Regions from separate parts of the Streptomyces sp. NPDC005925 genome, predicted to be linked through region 3. Evidence: riboswitches for the same ligand, from Rfam matches in the RefSeq annotation. Region 3 holds a riboswitch; each other region holds the start of a gene.
What was found. A riboswitch is a leader RNA that binds a small molecule or an ion and turns the genes downstream of it on or off. The one in region 3 is predicted to bind thiamine pyrophosphate.
Positions count from the first base shown of each region.

Region 1: another riboswitch for thiamine pyrophosphate. It lies ahead of thiO (glycine oxidase ThiO); the one in region 3 lies ahead of ABZ354_RS17655 (thiamine ABC transporter substrate-binding protein).
Region 2: another riboswitch for thiamine pyrophosphate. It lies ahead of thiC (phosphomethylpyrimidine synthase ThiC); the one in region 3 lies ahead of ABZ354_RS17655 (thiamine ABC transporter substrate-binding protein).

Region 1 covers NZ_JBEXVL010000002.1:465,038-470,220, forward strand. The annotation lists gene pknB (Stk1 family PASTA domain-containing Ser/Thr kinase) at 1-693, opposite strand, end outside; gene ABZ354_RS04795 (thiazole synthase) at 802-1,596, opposite strand; gene thiS (sulfur carrier protein ThiS) at 1,599-1,799, opposite strand; gene thiO (glycine oxidase ThiO) at 1,796-2,998, opposite strand; TPP riboswitch at 2,996-3,107, opposite strand; gene ABZ354_RS04810 (hypothetical protein) at 3,157-3,501, shown strand; gene ABZ354_RS04815 (FAD-dependent oxidoreductase) at 3,540-4,781, shown strand; gene ABZ354_RS04820 (Rv2175c family DNA-binding protein) at 4,899-5,183, shown strand, end outside.
Region 2 covers NZ_JBEXVL010000011.1:52,342-57,524, reverse strand. The annotation lists gene ABZ354_RS15815 (hypothetical protein) at 152-1,009, shown strand; gene thiC (phosphomethylpyrimidine synthase ThiC) at 1,070-2,890, opposite strand; TPP riboswitch at 2,884-3,073, opposite strand; gene ABZ354_RS15805 (YibE/F family protein) at 3,147-4,652, shown strand; gene ABZ354_RS15800 (SsgA family sporulation/cell division regulator) at 4,936-5,183, opposite strand, start outside.
Region 3 covers NZ_JBEXVL010000013.1:98,789-103,971, reverse strand. The annotation lists gene ABZ354_RS17670 (phosphatidate cytidylyltransferase) at 1-388, shown strand, start outside; gene ABZ354_RS17665 (SPW repeat protein) at 770-1,240, opposite strand; gene rlmN (23S rRNA (adenine(2503)-C(2))-methyltransferase RlmN) at 1,514-2,620, shown strand; TPP riboswitch at 2,645-2,750, shown strand; gene ABZ354_RS17655 (thiamine ABC transporter substrate-binding protein) at 2,886-3,926, shown strand; gene ABZ354_RS17650 (iron ABC transporter permease) at 3,902-5,183, shown strand, end outside.

The DNA of each region.
Region 1 (5,183 bases), on a different contig from region 3:
CTCGTGCATGTGCTTGTAGAGCACGGTCGCGGGGGAGTCCCCGGTGTGCGGCTTGCCGCCGGTCAGCATCTCGTGGAGGACGACACCGCACGCGTACACGTCGACGCGCGGGTCCGCCGTCCCGCTCTCGATCTGCTCCGGTGCGAGATACGCCACGGTGCCCAGCACGGCCCCGGTGGTGCTCGTCACCGTGTCCACGGCCCGTACGAGGCCGAAGTCGGCGACCTTGACCCGGCCGTCGTCCCCTATGAGGACGTTCTCCGGCTTCATGTCCCGGTGCACGAAACCGGCGCGGTGGGCGGCGCCCAGCGCGGCCAGCACCGGCTCCAGGATGTCCAGCGCGGCCCTCGGCCGGAGCGCGCCGCGCTCGCGCAGCACGTCACGCAGCGTGCAGCCCGCCACGTACTCCATGGCGAGGTACACGTACGGGCCGGCGGTGCCCTGGTCGAAGACCTGCACCACATTGGGGTGCGCGAGACGGGCCACCGACTTCGCCTCCCGGATGAACCGCTCGACGAACGACCCGTCGGCCGCGAGCGCGGGGTGCATCACCTTGAGTGCGAGCACGCGGTCCAGGCGGGTGTCCACGGCCCGGTAGACCGTGGCCATCCCGCCGACGGCGATCCGCGCCTCGACGCGGTACCGCCCGTCGAGCAGCTGCCCGACCAGAGGGTCCTGAAGGGTCGTGTCCACGCAGGCGAGTCTACGAGCCGCCACCGACAACCTGGACCAATGCAGACCTCTGCAGCCGACCTGTGACGCTTCCCACCGGGGGACGCACCGCGGGCCCCGGCCGGTCCGTCAGAAGGCGGGGCGCTCCGGGTCCAGCACCGCCCGGCCCTCCACCGGGGACGACGCCTCCGCGAAGTGCCGCCGGGGAATCCGCCCCGCGCGGCGGGCCAGCCGCCCCGCCTCCACGGCGCGCCGCATGCCGGCCGCCATCAGTACCGGCTGCCGGGCCCGGGTGACCGCCGAGGCGAGCATCACGCCCGCGCAGCCCAGCTCCATGGCCAGTGCCACGTCGGACGCCGTCCCCGCACCCGCGTCCAGGATCACCGGCACGCGCGCGTGCTCGACGATCAGCTGGAAGTTGTGCGGGTTGCGGATGCCGAGCCCGGATCCGATGGGCGACCCGAGCGGCATCACGGCCGCGCAGCCGATGTCCTCCAGTCTCCGCGCCAGCACCGGGTCGTCGTTCGTGTACGGCAGCACGGTGAACCCGTCGTCCACCAGCGTCTCCGCCGCGTCCAGCAGCTCGACCGGATCCGGCAGCAGGGTGCGCTCGTCGGCGACGACCTCCAGCTTGATCAGGTCCGTGCCGAGCGCCTCGCGTGCCAGGCGCGCGGTGAGCACCGCCTCGCCCGCGGTGAAGCAGCCCGCCGTGTTCGGCAGCACCCGGATGCCGAGCCGGTCCAGCACCGTCAGCACCGAGCCGTGCACGTCGGGGTCGACCCGCCGCATCGCGACGGTCGTGAGCTGCGTCCCGGAGGCCACCAGCGCCCGCTCCAGGACGTCGAGGCCGGGCGCCCCGCCGGTGCCCATGATCAGACGGGACGTGTAGGACGTACCGCCGAGGACGAAGGGGTCGTCGGCCATGGTCAGCCTCCTTGGACAGCGGTGAGGACCTCGACGCGGTCGCCCTCGGACAGGGGCGTCGACGGCCACTTCGCGCGCGGGACGACGGTTTCGTTGAGGGCGGCGGCCACGCCGGCCGGCGCCGCGGTGAGCGATGCCACGACGGCGTCGAGAGCCGTACCGGGCCGGAACTCCCGGGGGTCCCCGTTGACGGAGACGTTCATGCGGTCTGCTCCGTGAGTGCGGTCTGCTCCGTGTGCGCGGACGGGTCCGTGGGGGTGGTGGCGTCGAAGCGCCTCGGGGTGAAGGGGCGGGCCTCCTCGGGCAGCTCCCCGGTGACCAGCGCGTGCGCCATGGCGTCACCGGTGACCGGCGTGAGCAGTACGCCGTTGCGGTAGTGCCCGGTGGCCAGCAGCAGCCCCGGCAGCCCGGTCGGGCCGAGCAGCGGAGCGTTGTCCGGGGACCCGGGACGCAGCCCGGCCCGGGTCTCCGTCAGGGGCAGCTCGGTGAGGCCCGGCACCAGCTCGTGCGCGTCGCGCAGAAGCTCGTACACGCCGCCCGCCGTGACCGTGGTGTCCCAGCCCATCTCCTCGCTGGTCGCGCCGATCACCAGCTCGCCGTTCTCGCGGGGCACCAGGTACACATGACCGCCGCGTACGACGGCACGCACCGTGCGGTGCAGGAACGGCGCGTACCGCTGCGGCACGGCCAGCCGTACGACCTGCCCCTTCACGGGTCGAACGGGTGGCAGCACGGCGTCCGGCACACCGGCGAGCCGCCCGCTGAGGCTGCCCGCGGCGAGGACGACCTGCCCGCCGGTGAGCGCGGTGCCGTCGGCGGTGACGACGCCGGTGGCCCGGTCCCCAGAGACGGTGAGCCGCTCGGCCCACTGCCGGTGGAACACCACTCCGGCCCGCTCGCAGGCGGCCACGAGCGCGCGGGCCAGGCGCCGCGGGTCGACCTGGTGGTCCCCGTCGACGCGCAGCCCGCCGCGCACACCCGGCGCCAGCATCGGCTCCAGGCGCCGGCACTCCCGCCCCGACAGCCACTCCGACTCGAGACCCGACTGCCGCTGGAAGGCGTGCAGTTCCCGCAGGTGGGCGCGGTCGTCGGCGTCCAGCGCGACAGCGAGCGTGCCGCAGCGGCGGTAGCCGAGGTCGTGACCGGTGAGGTCGGTGAGCTCCGCCACGAAGCGGGGATAGCGTCCGGCCGACACCAGGTTGAGGGCGAGCAGGGTCTGCTCGCCGTAGTGCAGTTCGGTGACGCCGGCCAGCATCCCGGCGGCCACCCGGGCGGCCCCGCCGCCCGGCTCCGGATCCACCACGCCGGTGGCGAGACCGCGCTGCGCGGCCCGCCAGGCCGTCACCAGTCCGATGATTCCGCCCCCGACGGCGAGGACGTCGGGGGTACGCGTGAGCGACATGGGCGTCCAGCCCCTCCCTTCGCCGGCATGACCCGGATCAGGTTCGTACGGTCGGAGGCCGCCAGCCTCCCTCTCAGCCCGGTGCGTCCGGGCTCCCGCGAGTGCTTTACGTTGGCCACCCTAACCCGCCCCGCCCGCACCGCTGAGGAGTCATCGCCGTGGCACGTTCACTCGACAACCTCGTCCTCGCCCCCGTCGCCGACCAGGCGCCCGGCCAGGTGGACACCCGCACCCGCTTCACCTACCACGAGCAGGACGGCGTGATCTGGGCCGACTACGCGGGCGGCGACGTCGTACGCGGGCACCTCGTGGGCACCCGGCGCGGCGACCGGCTGGACTTCCGGTACGTACAGCTCACACGGGACGGGGGCACGGCCTGCGGGCACTGCGTGTCGGCCGTCGCCGACCTGCCCGACGGGCGCGTGCGCCTGGAGGAGACCTGGGCGTGGGAGTCCCGGGAGGGCAGCGGGACCAGCGTGGTGGAGCAGGCCACGCCCGGCTGACCCGCCTTCGGGAGCCTTCAGGTGTCTAAGGTGATCGGGTGAGCGAGCAGACGCAGGACCGGGCAGGGGACACGGCACGCCGCGTGGTCGTCGTGGGCGCGGGCATGGCCGGTGTGCAGACCGCCGTCGCCCTGCGGGAAGCGGGCTTCACCGGCACCGTGACACTGATCGGCGCCGAACCCCACCAGCCGTACGACCGGCCCCCGCTGTCCAAGGCCGTCCTGCTCGGCGAGGCCGAGGACTCCGCCTTCGACGTTGACTTCGAGGCACTCGGCATCGAACTCCGACTCGGCCGCGAGGCCCTGGGCGTCCGCCCCGCCGACCACGAACTCGACACCGCCGAGGGGCCGGTGCCGTACGACGTCCTCGTGCTGGCCACCGGCGCCGAACCGGTCCGGCTGCCGGGCTCCGGGGCCGTGCCCGGCGTGCATCTGCTGCGCACCCTGGACGACGCCGAACGGCTGCGGCCCGTGCTCGCCCGGCAGCACGACATCGTGGTCGTCGGCGCCGGCTGGATCGGCGCCGAGTTCGCCACGGCGGCGCGCGAGGCGGGCTGCGCCGTCACCGTGGTCGAGGCGGCGGAGCGGCCACACGCGGGCGTGCTGCCCGCCGAGGTGGCCGAGCCGATGACCGCCTGGTACGCCGAAGCCGGCGCCGTTCTGCGCACGCACGCGCGCGTGGCGTGCGTCGAGCCGGGCGTGGTGCTCCTGGACGACGGTGCGCGCCTCCCGGCCGACGCGGTCGTCGTCGGCATCGGCGCCCGCCCCGCCACGGCGTGGCTCGCCGACTCCGGCATCGAGCTGGGCACGCGGGGCGAGGTGGTCGCCGACGCGCACCTGCGCACCTCCGCGCCGGACGTCCACGCCGTCGGCGACTGCGCGTCCTTCCCGTCCGGCCGGTACGGCGAACGGCTGCTGGTGCACCACTGGGACAACGCGCTCCAGGGCCCGCGCACCGTCGCCCGGAACATCGTCGGCGAAGCGCTCGGCGAACCACCCGCGGTCTACGACCCGGTGCCGTACTTCTGGTCCGAGCAGTTCGGCCGCTTCGTGCAGTACGCCGGCCACCACACGGACGCCGACACCGTCCTGTGGCGCGGCGACCCCTCCGGACCGGCCTGGACGGTCTGCTGGTTGCGCGACGACCGGCTGGTCGCCCTGCTCGCGGTGGGCCGGCCGAGGGACCTGGCCCAGGCCAGACGGCTGATCGAGGCGGGCGTCACGATGAACCCGCCGCTGCTCGCGGACCCGGCGCGTCCCCTGAAGGCGGCGACGGCCTGACACCCGCGCCGCACCCCCCGTTCCCCGCCGGTACGCGTGCCTGTACACGACCCGCCGGTGCGCCGCGCGGGGGGCTCCGGCTTCCGGCTGTCAGTGGCAGATGGCAGGCTTTGTTCCGTGACCGAGATTGACGCAAAGATCGATGCTCTCGTCCCTGCCTGGCTCACCCTCCCCGACATCGCCGAACAGTTCGGCGTCGAGGTGACGCGTGTGCGACAGCTGGTCAAGGACGGCCAGCTCATCGCCGTACGCCGTGGCGAGAACCGCGCGCTGCACGTTCCCGCCGCCTTCGTCGACGGGGACAAGGTCGTCAAGGGCCTGTCGGGCACCCTGACGCTCCTGCGGGACGACGGCTTCACGGTCGAAGAGATGCTGGAGTGGCTCTTCACCCCCGACCCGAGC
Region 2 (5,183 bases), on a different contig from region 3:
GACCGCGCGGGCCGGGACCCAATTTCTGCAAACCCCCTGTCACCACGCGCCGTCACCGCTCTACCATCGGCTTATCCGTAGCAGGCTCCCCTCCGTTTCTGCCCGACGGCTCGTCGGCATGCGAGCCCCAAGCCCTACGGAGCATCGGGGGATGCACATGAACAGCGTTCCGCAGCACCTGCTGAGCGAGGACCGCCAGGAGTACGAGCGGCTCCTCGATGAGGCGCTGCGCTCCGCACCACACCGCCCGGATCCGGCCGCTGGGCTCACCCCCGAACAGCTGCGCACCATGGCGCTGGGCGCCACCGCCTTCATCACGGCGGCCGCGGCGACCGAGTACCAGCACTACATCAAGGTCCGCGAGGAACTGCGCCGCCCGGTCCCCTCCGCCTCGTCATCCGGCCGCGACTCCGGCTCCGCCGAGTCGGGCTCGGCCGGCGTGGGGCCCAACACCGCGATGGGCGACGTCGCCGAGACCACCGGTGCGGGCGCGGCCGCAGTCGTCGCGGTTCTGGCGCCCGTCCTCGCGGGCACCGCCGCAGCGATCTTCCTGCTCGTCGGGTACCTCCTGAAGATGCTCACGCCCGAACCTGCGTTCGCCCGGACCATGCTCACCACCGGGTGGGTCTTCGGCGCCCTGACCGCGATCGCGATCCTCGTCGCCGCCGCGGGGCTGCTGCTGACCGCGCTGCGCAACAGGCCGCCGGACGACGCCGGTCTGTACGGCGCGCCGGACGCGGAAGTGACCAGGGCCCGGGAGGCATGGCTCGCGGCCCTGCTGGAGCGCGGCGTCCTGCCGTTCCTCCAGGAGGCCCTGACCGACCCGGGCTCGACGACCGTGCCGCGCGGTACGGCACCGCCCGCACCGACCAGCCGCATGCCCCGCCTCGGCTACGACCGTCCCGGGTTCAGCAGCCCCGGCGACGACGGAACCGGCCGACGCCCGCGCTTCTCCAGCCCGGACTACACAAGCCCGGACTTCGGAGGCCCGGACCATCAGCCGGAGTAGCCGTGACCGGCGCCGCCCGGAGGCCCTGAACGCCCAGGAACCTCCGGAACCGCCGCCGTCTCAGTCCGCTATCGGCAGGTACAAGCGGTTACCCGCTGCCGCGAACTCCTCCGACTTCTGATCCATGCCCGCCTCGATCTCGGTCCTGCTGCCGCCGTGTTCGCGCCGGATGTCCTGCGAGATTTTCATCGAACAGAATTTCGGCCCACACATCGAGCAGAAGTGGGCCGTCTTGGCCGGTTCGGCCGGCAGCGTCTCGTCGTGGAACTCCCGTGCCGTGTCCGGGTCGAGAGCCAGGTTGAACTGGTCCTCCCATCGGAACTCGAACCGGGCGTCGGACAGCGCGTCGTCCCACTCCTGCGCGCCGGGGTGCCCCTTGGCGAGGTCGGCCGCGTGCGCCGCGATCTTGTAGGTGATGACCCCGGTCTTGACGTCGTCCCGGTCGGGCAGGCCCAGGTGTTCCTTGGGCGTGACGTAGCAGAGCATTGCCGTGCCCCACCAGGCGATCATCGCGGCGCCGATGCCCGAGGTGATGTGGTCGTACGCCGGCGCGACGTCCGTGGTCAGCGGGCCGAGGGTATAGAACGGAGCTTCATCGCAGATCTCCTGCTGAAGGTCGATGTTCTCTTTGATCCTGTGCATCGGGACATGTCCCGGGCCCTCGATCATGGTCTGTACGTGAAAACGCTTCGCGACCCGGTTGAGTTCCCCGAGCGTGCGCAGTTCCGCGAACTGCGCCTCGTCGTTGGCGTCCGCGATCGAGCCCGGCCTGAGGCCGTCACCGAGGGAGTACGTGACGTCGTAGGCGGCGAGGATCTCGCAGAGTTCCTCGAAGTTCTCGTACAGGAACGACTCCTTGTGGTGTGCCAGGCACCAGGCGGCCATGATCGAGCCGCCGCGCGAGACGATGCCGGTCTTGCGGTGGGCCGTCAGCGGCACGTACGCCAGGCGCACCCCCGCGTGGACCGTCATGTAGTCCACGCCCTGCTCGGCCTGTTCGACGACCGTGTCCTTGTAGATCTCCCAGGTCAGCTCCTCCGCCCGGCCGTCGACCTTCTCCAGGGCCTGGTAGAGCGGGACCGTGCCGATCGGGACGGGGGAGTTGCGCAGGACCCACTCGCGGGTGGTGTGGATGTTGCGGCCGGTGGAGAGGTCCATGACCGTGTCGGCGCCCCAGCGGGTCGCCCACGTCATCTTCTCGACCTCCTCCTCGATGGAGGAGGTCACCGCCGAGTTGCCGATGTTGGCGTTGACCTTCACCAGGAACCGCTTGCCGATGATCATCGGTTCGGTCTCGGGGTGGTTGATGCTGGCGGGCAGTACGGCGCGGCCTGCCGCGATCTCCTCGCGGACCACCTCGGGTGACACGTTCTCCCGGATGGCCACGTACTCCATCTCGGGCGTGATCTCACCACGTCGCGCATACGCGAGCTGGGTGACCGCCCGGCCGTCCCGGCCGCGGCGCGGTTGGCGTGGACGGCCGGGGAAGACCGCGTCGAGGTTGCGCAGTCCTCCGCGCGGTGAGGTGTGCTTGATCCCGTCGTCCTCGGGACGGACGGGCCGGCCCGCGTATTCCTCGGTGTCCCCGCGGGCCACGATCCAGTTCTCGCGCAGCGGAGACAGCCCGCGGCGGACGTCGGTGTCGACGTCCGGATCGGTGTACGGGCCGGACGTGTCGTACAGCGTGACGGACTGCCCGTTGGTGAGGTGCACCTGACGGACCGGCACCCGCAGGTCGGGGCGCGAGCCCGCGACGTACGCCTTGTGCCCGCCGATGGGTTTCCCGGTCTGCGTGCCGCTCGATCCCTCGGCCGGTCCGACGGCCGCACCGTCGGACCGGGGCTGCTCGGAGGCAGGCGTGCGTGCGTCCTTGTCGGTCATGAGACCTAACTCCCTACGCCGGCATTACCCGGTAACAGGTTCGGCGGTCGACGCAGCGGTTTCCGTCTGCCGACGCTTCGTGGGGAACGTCACCCGACTTCGGTGATGTTTCCCGTGAAACATCGCTGGGACGGAGGTCAGCGCCCTCTCAGCCCGGTGCTCCGAGCTCCCGCGTGTACAAAAGGTGCCCCCACGCTAGCGGCAATTCGGGCGCGGTGAACAGAAGGGTCCCTTTGTTTCTTGCGATGATCGGTCGGTGACCACGACGCAGCATCCTCCGTACCCACCGTCCGAGCCCCCGCGCGGCACCGGCGGCGGCCGAGGCGCCAGCCCCGGACACGGGCACGGCTCAGGAGGTCACGGACACGGTCCCGAAGGACCCGGTCCGGGGGCCGGTGACGACGGCAAGGAGCCCGGGGCCGGGTCCAGTGCCGACGGGAACGGCCACGGCCACGGGCAAGCGCACAGCCATGCGCACGGTCCTGCGGCTCCGGCGTCCCGTCAGCTGCGCAAGGTCATCGCGGCCGTCCTCATCCCGTTCGCCGCGGCGGTGCTGGTCGGGCTCGCGGTGCTCTGGCCCGGTGGCGCCCCGCCGCACGAGCGCACCGGTGTCGGCTTCGACCGGCAGACGCAGCAGGCCACGGTCACCACGGTGGACAAGGTGAGCTGCGAGTCCGTCAACGTCTCGGGCGGCACGCCGACCGGCGACACCTCCACGGCCGAGGGTTCCTCAGCCCAGCAGCAGGCGACCGGCACCTGCAAGAAGGCGACCATCCGCATCGACTCGGGCAAGGACAGGGGCCGTACGTTCATCGAGATCGTGCAGCCGGACCAGTCACGGCAGTTGGAGCAGGGCCAAGAGGTCGTGGTCGCCTACGAGCCTTCCGCTCCGAAGGACCTGCAGTACTCGGTCACCGACGTCAACCGCCGATTCCCGATGGCGCTGCTCGCCGGGGTCTTCGCCCTCGCCGTCGTCGCCGTCGGTCGGCTGCGTGGCGTCATGGCGCTGGTCTCGCTGGCCATCAGCTTCCTGGTGCTCAACTTCTTCGTGCTGCCGGCGATTCTGCAGGGTTCGAATCCGCTGGCCGTGGCGGTGGTCGGGTCGAGCGCCATCATGCTGATCGCGCTGTACATGTGTCACGGTCTGTCGGCCAGGACGTCGGTCGCGGTGCTCGGCACCTTGATCTCCCTGCTGATCATCGGGGTCCTCGGCTCGCTGTTCATCGGCTGGGCCGCGCTCGCCGGCAACACCGACGACAACACCGGTCTCATCCACGGTCTCTATCCGTCGATCGACATGAGCGGCCTGCTGCTGGCCGGCGTCATCATCGGTTCGCTCGGTGTCCTGGACGACGTGACGGTCACGCAGACCTCGGCGGTCTGGGAACTGCACGAGGCCAACCCGTCGATGGGCCGGCGCGGGCTGTACCGCGCGGGCATCCGCATCGGCCGGGACCACATCGCGTCGGTCGTCAACACGCTCGTCCTCGCCTACGCGGGCGCCGCGCTGCCGCTGCTGCTGCTGTTCTCGATCGCGCAGAGCAGTGTGGGGACGGTCGCCAACAGTGAGCTGGTGGCCGAGGAGATCGTGCGCACGCTGGTCGGTTCGATCGGCCTGGTCGCCTCGGTGCCGGTCACCACGGGTCTCGCGGCTCTGGTGGTCTCCGCCGACCGGACGGAAACGGGCGGCGTCCCCCCGGCGCAGACGGCTGTTCCGGTCGCGGCCCGCAGCGGCGGACGGGGCCGGCGCCGCAAGCGGTGACGGCGGCCGGGCCCGTGACGCGGTCGCGGTGTGCGGTCGCGGTCGCGGTGACGGACCGCCCGGCGCGCGCAAACGGTGAGAGTGCCGGGACCGACCCGTGTCGGGCCCGGACGCTGACACGGATGCCGCAAGGAGCGGGGCGGGCGGTGGGCGGCCGGGGGGCGAGGCGGGTCACTCGCCGCCGGAAACCGTCCTGCCGCCCTTACCCACCCCGGTCTGATCGTTCCGTGCGTCCCTCCACGTCTGGCGAAGCGTTACGCCAACGCCAGGCTGTCGGGCGCCCTCAGCCGGCGCCCTGGTCCGCCAGGATGCGGTCCAGCGCCTCGTCGAGGTGGGCGTCGAAGTCGGCGAGTGCGCCCTCCTGTCCCAGCGGCACCAGCTTGTCGGTGCGGTCGAGGAAGGCCACCAGGGGCGCCGTGGACGAACGGAAGACCGCCTGGTCCCCGCCCACCTGAAGCCTGATCAGGACCTCGCCAAGGGACTCCGGTTCCGCCGGCGCGACCCGCACGTCCCCGTCCCCGCACGGCCGTC
Region 3 (5,183 bases):
CCTGCTGCTCACCGTGGTCAGCGACACCGGCGCGTACGCCGTGGGCTGGCGCTTCGGGCGGCACAAGCTGGCGCCACGCATCAGCCCCGGAAAGACCCGCGAGGGTTTGTTCGGCGCGGTGGCGTTCGCGATGGCGGCGGGCGCGCTGTGCCTGCACTTCCTCATCGACGACGGCCGCTGGTGGCAGGGGCTGCTGCTGGGGCTCGCGGTCTCGGCCACCGCCACGCTCGGTGACCTCGGTGAGTCGATGATAAAGCGGGACCTGGGCATCAAGGACATGGGCACGCTGCTGCCCGGCCACGGCGGCATCATGGACCGTCTGGACTCCCTCCTGCCGACGGCACCCGTGGTGTGGCTGCTGCTGGTGCTGTTCGTGGGCTCCGGCTGACGCGTCCGGTACGCAACCGCAGGCGAAGGCTCGCCGTCCGTACGGGGCGGCGAGCCTTTGTCATGCGTTCACAAGCTCATACGCGCGCACGCGAACTCGCGGGCTCACGCGCGCAGACCGCACGGACTCATGGGCTCTCGAGCGGGCGCCCTGGGGCGGGTGTGGGGTGCTCCCATCCCGTACGCCCCCGTGCGCCATCGACCCAGGCAGAGTCGAGCAGACGTGGCCCAGGGCGTCCAGGCCGTTCGCACAGCGGCGCCCTTCACCTGGACGCCATGAACCACGCCCGCTCCACGGTGTGTGGGTCGACGGTGTACGGGACGGGGGCTGGGGTGAGTGGTGGGTCGAGGCCGGTTGCGGCCTTCGGATGGACGATTGCTGTCACCTTCGCGCGGAAGAGCGGTCGCCGGACGACTGACTCACCGGTCGGGCGGCTGCGGCGGCCATGAGGGCCAGCAGGAGCGCGATCACGCCGACGACGATGTTGTTGACGATGGTCCTGGTCGTGCTGACGTCACCTGCCACAACCCAAGGCGCCAAGATCGTCCACACGCTGAGCGCGCAAGCGGCCCACGCCATGCTGTGCGACCGCTCGTATGCCCGGCCGAAGCCACCGCTCATGATCACGGCGTACGCGATGCCGACGATCAGATTGTTGACCGCCAAGGTGGAGAAATTGTTGAAACCCGCGATCCACGGTGAGGCCGCCAGGTACAGGCCTGTGATCAGGGCCATGGCCTCGACGGCCTGTGCCATGGGAGTAGTCGCGACACGCTCGGCCATCTCATGCCGATTGCGCATGGCAAGGATGTCGGGATGCGTTGCCATGTCCGATTGGGGCTGCGTCGCCATTCCGATACCTCCCGCTTTATAAGTTATGTGCATTACGTGAAGTCGAGTACCCCACGGGGACCGGGTAACCGTCGCTGAGCCGCCCGAGTCCGAGATGCTGCGGAGGCCAGGCGGGGCGCCGCCTCAACCGAGGGGCGGAGCCCGCCACCCGGTCGCCGGGCCGTCCGGGCCGTCCGAGGGGGACCGGCAACGACGAGTGACGACCACCGACGACAGGTGTCCCTGGCGACCGTCGCAGGTCAGGCGAAATCGATCTGCGACACTGGTACGGCCATGCCTAAGCCCGGAGAACTCACATTCGTCGCCCCGCGCGGAGCCAAGAAGCCGCCGCGGCACCTCGCCGACCTCACGCCCGCCGAGCGCAAGGAGGCCGTTGCCGCGATCGGTGAGAAGCCGTTTCGCGCCAAGCAGCTCTCGCAGCACTACTTCGCGCGGTACGCGCACGACCCGGAGCAGTGGACCGACATTCCGGCCGCCGCCCGCCCCAGGCTGCGGGACGCGCTGCTTCCCGAGCTGATGACGGTCGTACGGCATCTGTCGACCGACCAGGGGACCACCCGCAAGACGCTGTGGCGGCTGTTCGACGGGACGCTCGTCGAGTCGGTGCTGATGCGCTACCCGGACCGGGTCACCATGTGCATCAGTTCGCAGGCGGGGTGCGGGATGAACTGCCCGTTCTGCGCGACCGGGCAGGCCGGGCTGGACCGGAATCTGTCCACCGCCGAGATCGTCCACCAGATCGTGGACGGGATGCGGGCCCTCAGGGACGGAGAGGTGCCCGGGGGGCCGGCCCGGCTGAGCAACATCGTGTTCATGGGTATGGGCGAGCCCCTCGCCAACTACAACCGCGTAGTGGGGTCCATCCGGCGGCTCACCGATCCCGAGCCCGACGGGCTGGGGCTGTCGCAGCGCGGGATCACCGTGTCGACCGTCGGTCTCGTGCCGGCCATCCACCGGTTCGCCGACGAGGGCTTCACGTGCCGTCTCGCGATCTCGCTGCACGCCCCCGACGACGAACTGCGCGACACGCTCGTCCCCGTGAACACCCGCTGGAAGGTGCGCGAGGTCCTCGACGCCGGGTTCGAGTACACCGGGAAGTCGGGGCGGCGGCTGTCCATCGAGTACGCCCTCATCCGCGACATCAACGACCAGGCATGGCGTGGCGACCGCCTCGGACGGCTGCTCAAGGGCAGGCCCGTCCACGTCAACCTGATCCCGCTGAACCCGACGCCCGGCTCCCAGTGGACCGCGTCGCGGCCCGAGGACGAGAAGGCGTTCGTCGACGCGATCGCCGCGCACGGTGTGCCGGTGACGATCCGGGACACCCGTGGACAGGAGATCGACGGGGCGTGTGGTCAGCTCGCCGCCAGCGAGAGGTAATCTGACCGGCGTACGGACATCTTCATATTCCGACAGGGGAGCGCCACAGCGCTGAGAGTGCGGCACCGGCCGCAGACCCTCCGAACCTCGCCCAGGTCATTCTGGGTAGGGAGATCGGTCATCACTCGAGCTGTTGCGCCCTGCCCGCGAACCTCCGGGGTTCGCGGGCAGGGCCGCGTCTCTTCCTGGTCAACCCAGGAGGAATTCAGTGGGTATTTCCAGCACCACCAAGAAGCGGATCACTGTCCTTCTCGTCGGGCTCGGCATGGTCGGTGGCCTCGCCGGCTGCGGGTCGTCCGACGACGGGCAGGGTGCGGGCGGCGGGTCCACGACCGTCACGCTCGTCAGCCATGATTCGTGGGCCGTGTCCAAGGGCGTTCTCGCGGCCTTCGAGAAGGAGTCCGGGTACAAGGTCCGCGTCCTCAAGGACGGGGACGCCGGCGCCGCCGTCAACAAGGCGATCCTGACCAAGGACAACCCGCAGGGGGACGTCTTCTTCGGCGTCGACAACACCCTGCTGTCCCGCGCGCTCGACAACGGCCTGTTCCAGCCGTACGAGCCGGAGGGGGCCGGGAACATCAAGCCCGAGTACCGGGCCGACGAGAGCGAGCACCGGGTCACGGCCGTCGACACCGGGGATGTCTGCGTCAACTACGACAAGGCCTGGTTCGGCAAGCACAAGCTGAACCCGCCCGAGTCCTTCGACGATCTTGTCGCGCCGCGGTACAGGGATCTTCTCGTCACCTCGAACGCCGCCACCTCCTCGCCCGGGCTCGGATTCCTGCTCGGCACCGCCGCCAAGTACGGAGACGGAGGCTGGCAGGGGTACTGGAAGAAGCTCAGGGCCAACGGCGTGAAGGTGGTCGACGGCTGGGAGCAGGCCTACAACGAGGAGTTCTCCGGCTCGGCCGGCGGCCGGAAGGCCAGGGGCGACCGGCCGCTCGTCGTGTCGTACGCGTCCTCCCCGCCCGCCGAGGTCGTCTTCGCCGACCCCAAGCCGGACACCGCGCCGACCGGGGTCGCCCGGGGGACGTGCTTCCGGCAGGTCGAGTACGCGGGGCTGCTCAGCAACGCCCGGAACGGCGAGGGCGGCAAGGCGCTGCTCGACTTCCTGATCAGCAGGCGGTTCCAGGACGACATGCCGATGAACATGTTCGTCTACCCGGTGGTCGAGGGCGCCGCGGTGCCCGAGGAGTTCGTGAAGTACGGGCCGCAGGCCGCCTCTCCGCAGACCCTGGAACCCGCGAAGATCGCCGATCACCGTGACCAGTGGGTCAAGTCGTGGACCTCGCTCGTACTGAAGTAGCCGCCAGGCGGCGCGGGAACGCGGCGCGGCTCGGGCTGATGGCCGTGCCCGTCGCGTTCTTCGCGGTGTTCTTCGCCTACCCGGTCGCCGCGATCGTCGCGCGCGGCCTGAAGGCCGGCGGGTCGTGGCACCCCGGGCGGATCCTGGACGTGCTGGCGGATCCCGGCGTGCGGCACGTCCTGTGGTTCACCACCTGGCAGGCGCTCGTCTCCACGGCCCTCACGCTGCTGATCGCGTTGCCCGGCGCGTACGTCTTCGCGCGTTTCGCGTTCCGCGGCAAACAGGTCCTGCGGGCGCTCGTGACCGTGCCGTTCGTGCTGCCGACCGTCGTCGTCGGTACGGCGTTCCTGGCACTCGTCGGCCGCGGCGGGCTGCTGGACGAGCTGTGGGGCGTACGGCTGGACACCACCGTGTGGGCGATCCTGCTCGCCCACGTCTTCTTCAACTACGCCGTCGTCGTACGGACCGTCGGCGGGCTGTGGTCCCAGCTCGACCCGCGGCAGGAGGAGGCCGCGCGGATGCTGGGCGCCTCCCCGCTGCGGGCCTGGCGGCAGGTCACCCTGCCCGCGCTGGCGCCCGCCGTGGCCGCCGCCGCGCTCATGGTCTTCCTGTTCACCTTCACGTCGTTCGGTGTGGTCCAGATCCTCGGCGGGCCCACCTTCTCGACGCTGGAGGTCGAGATCTACCGGCAGACCTCGGAGATCTTCGATCTGTCCACGGCGGCCGTCCTGACGATGATCCAGTTCGCGGCCGTCGGCGCGATCCTCGCCCTGCACGCCCGGACCGTGCGGCGCCGGGAGACCGCGCTGCGGCTGGTCGACGCCTCGGTGACCGCGCGCCGGCCGCGCGGCACGGGCCAGTGGGCGCTGCTGGCCGGCGTCGTCGCGACGGTCGCCGTACTGCTGTTTCTGCCGCTCGCCGTGCTGGTACGGCGTTCCCTGGACGCGCCGCGACTCGGCTACTACCGGGCGCTGACCGACGACGGGGGAGTGTTCCTCGTGCCGCCGATCGAGGCCCTCGCCAATTCCCTCCAGTACGCCCTCGCCGCCACCGCCATCGCCGTGGTGATCGGCACGCTCGCCGCCACCGCGCTGACCAGACGGGACACCGGGGCGTTCGTACGCGGCTTCGACGCGCTGCTGATGCTGCCGCTCGGCGTGTCCGCCGTGACGGTCGGCTTCGGGTTCCTCATCGCTCTCGACGAGCCGCCGCTCGACCTGCGGGCCTCCTGGATCCTCGTGCCGCTCGCCCAGGCAC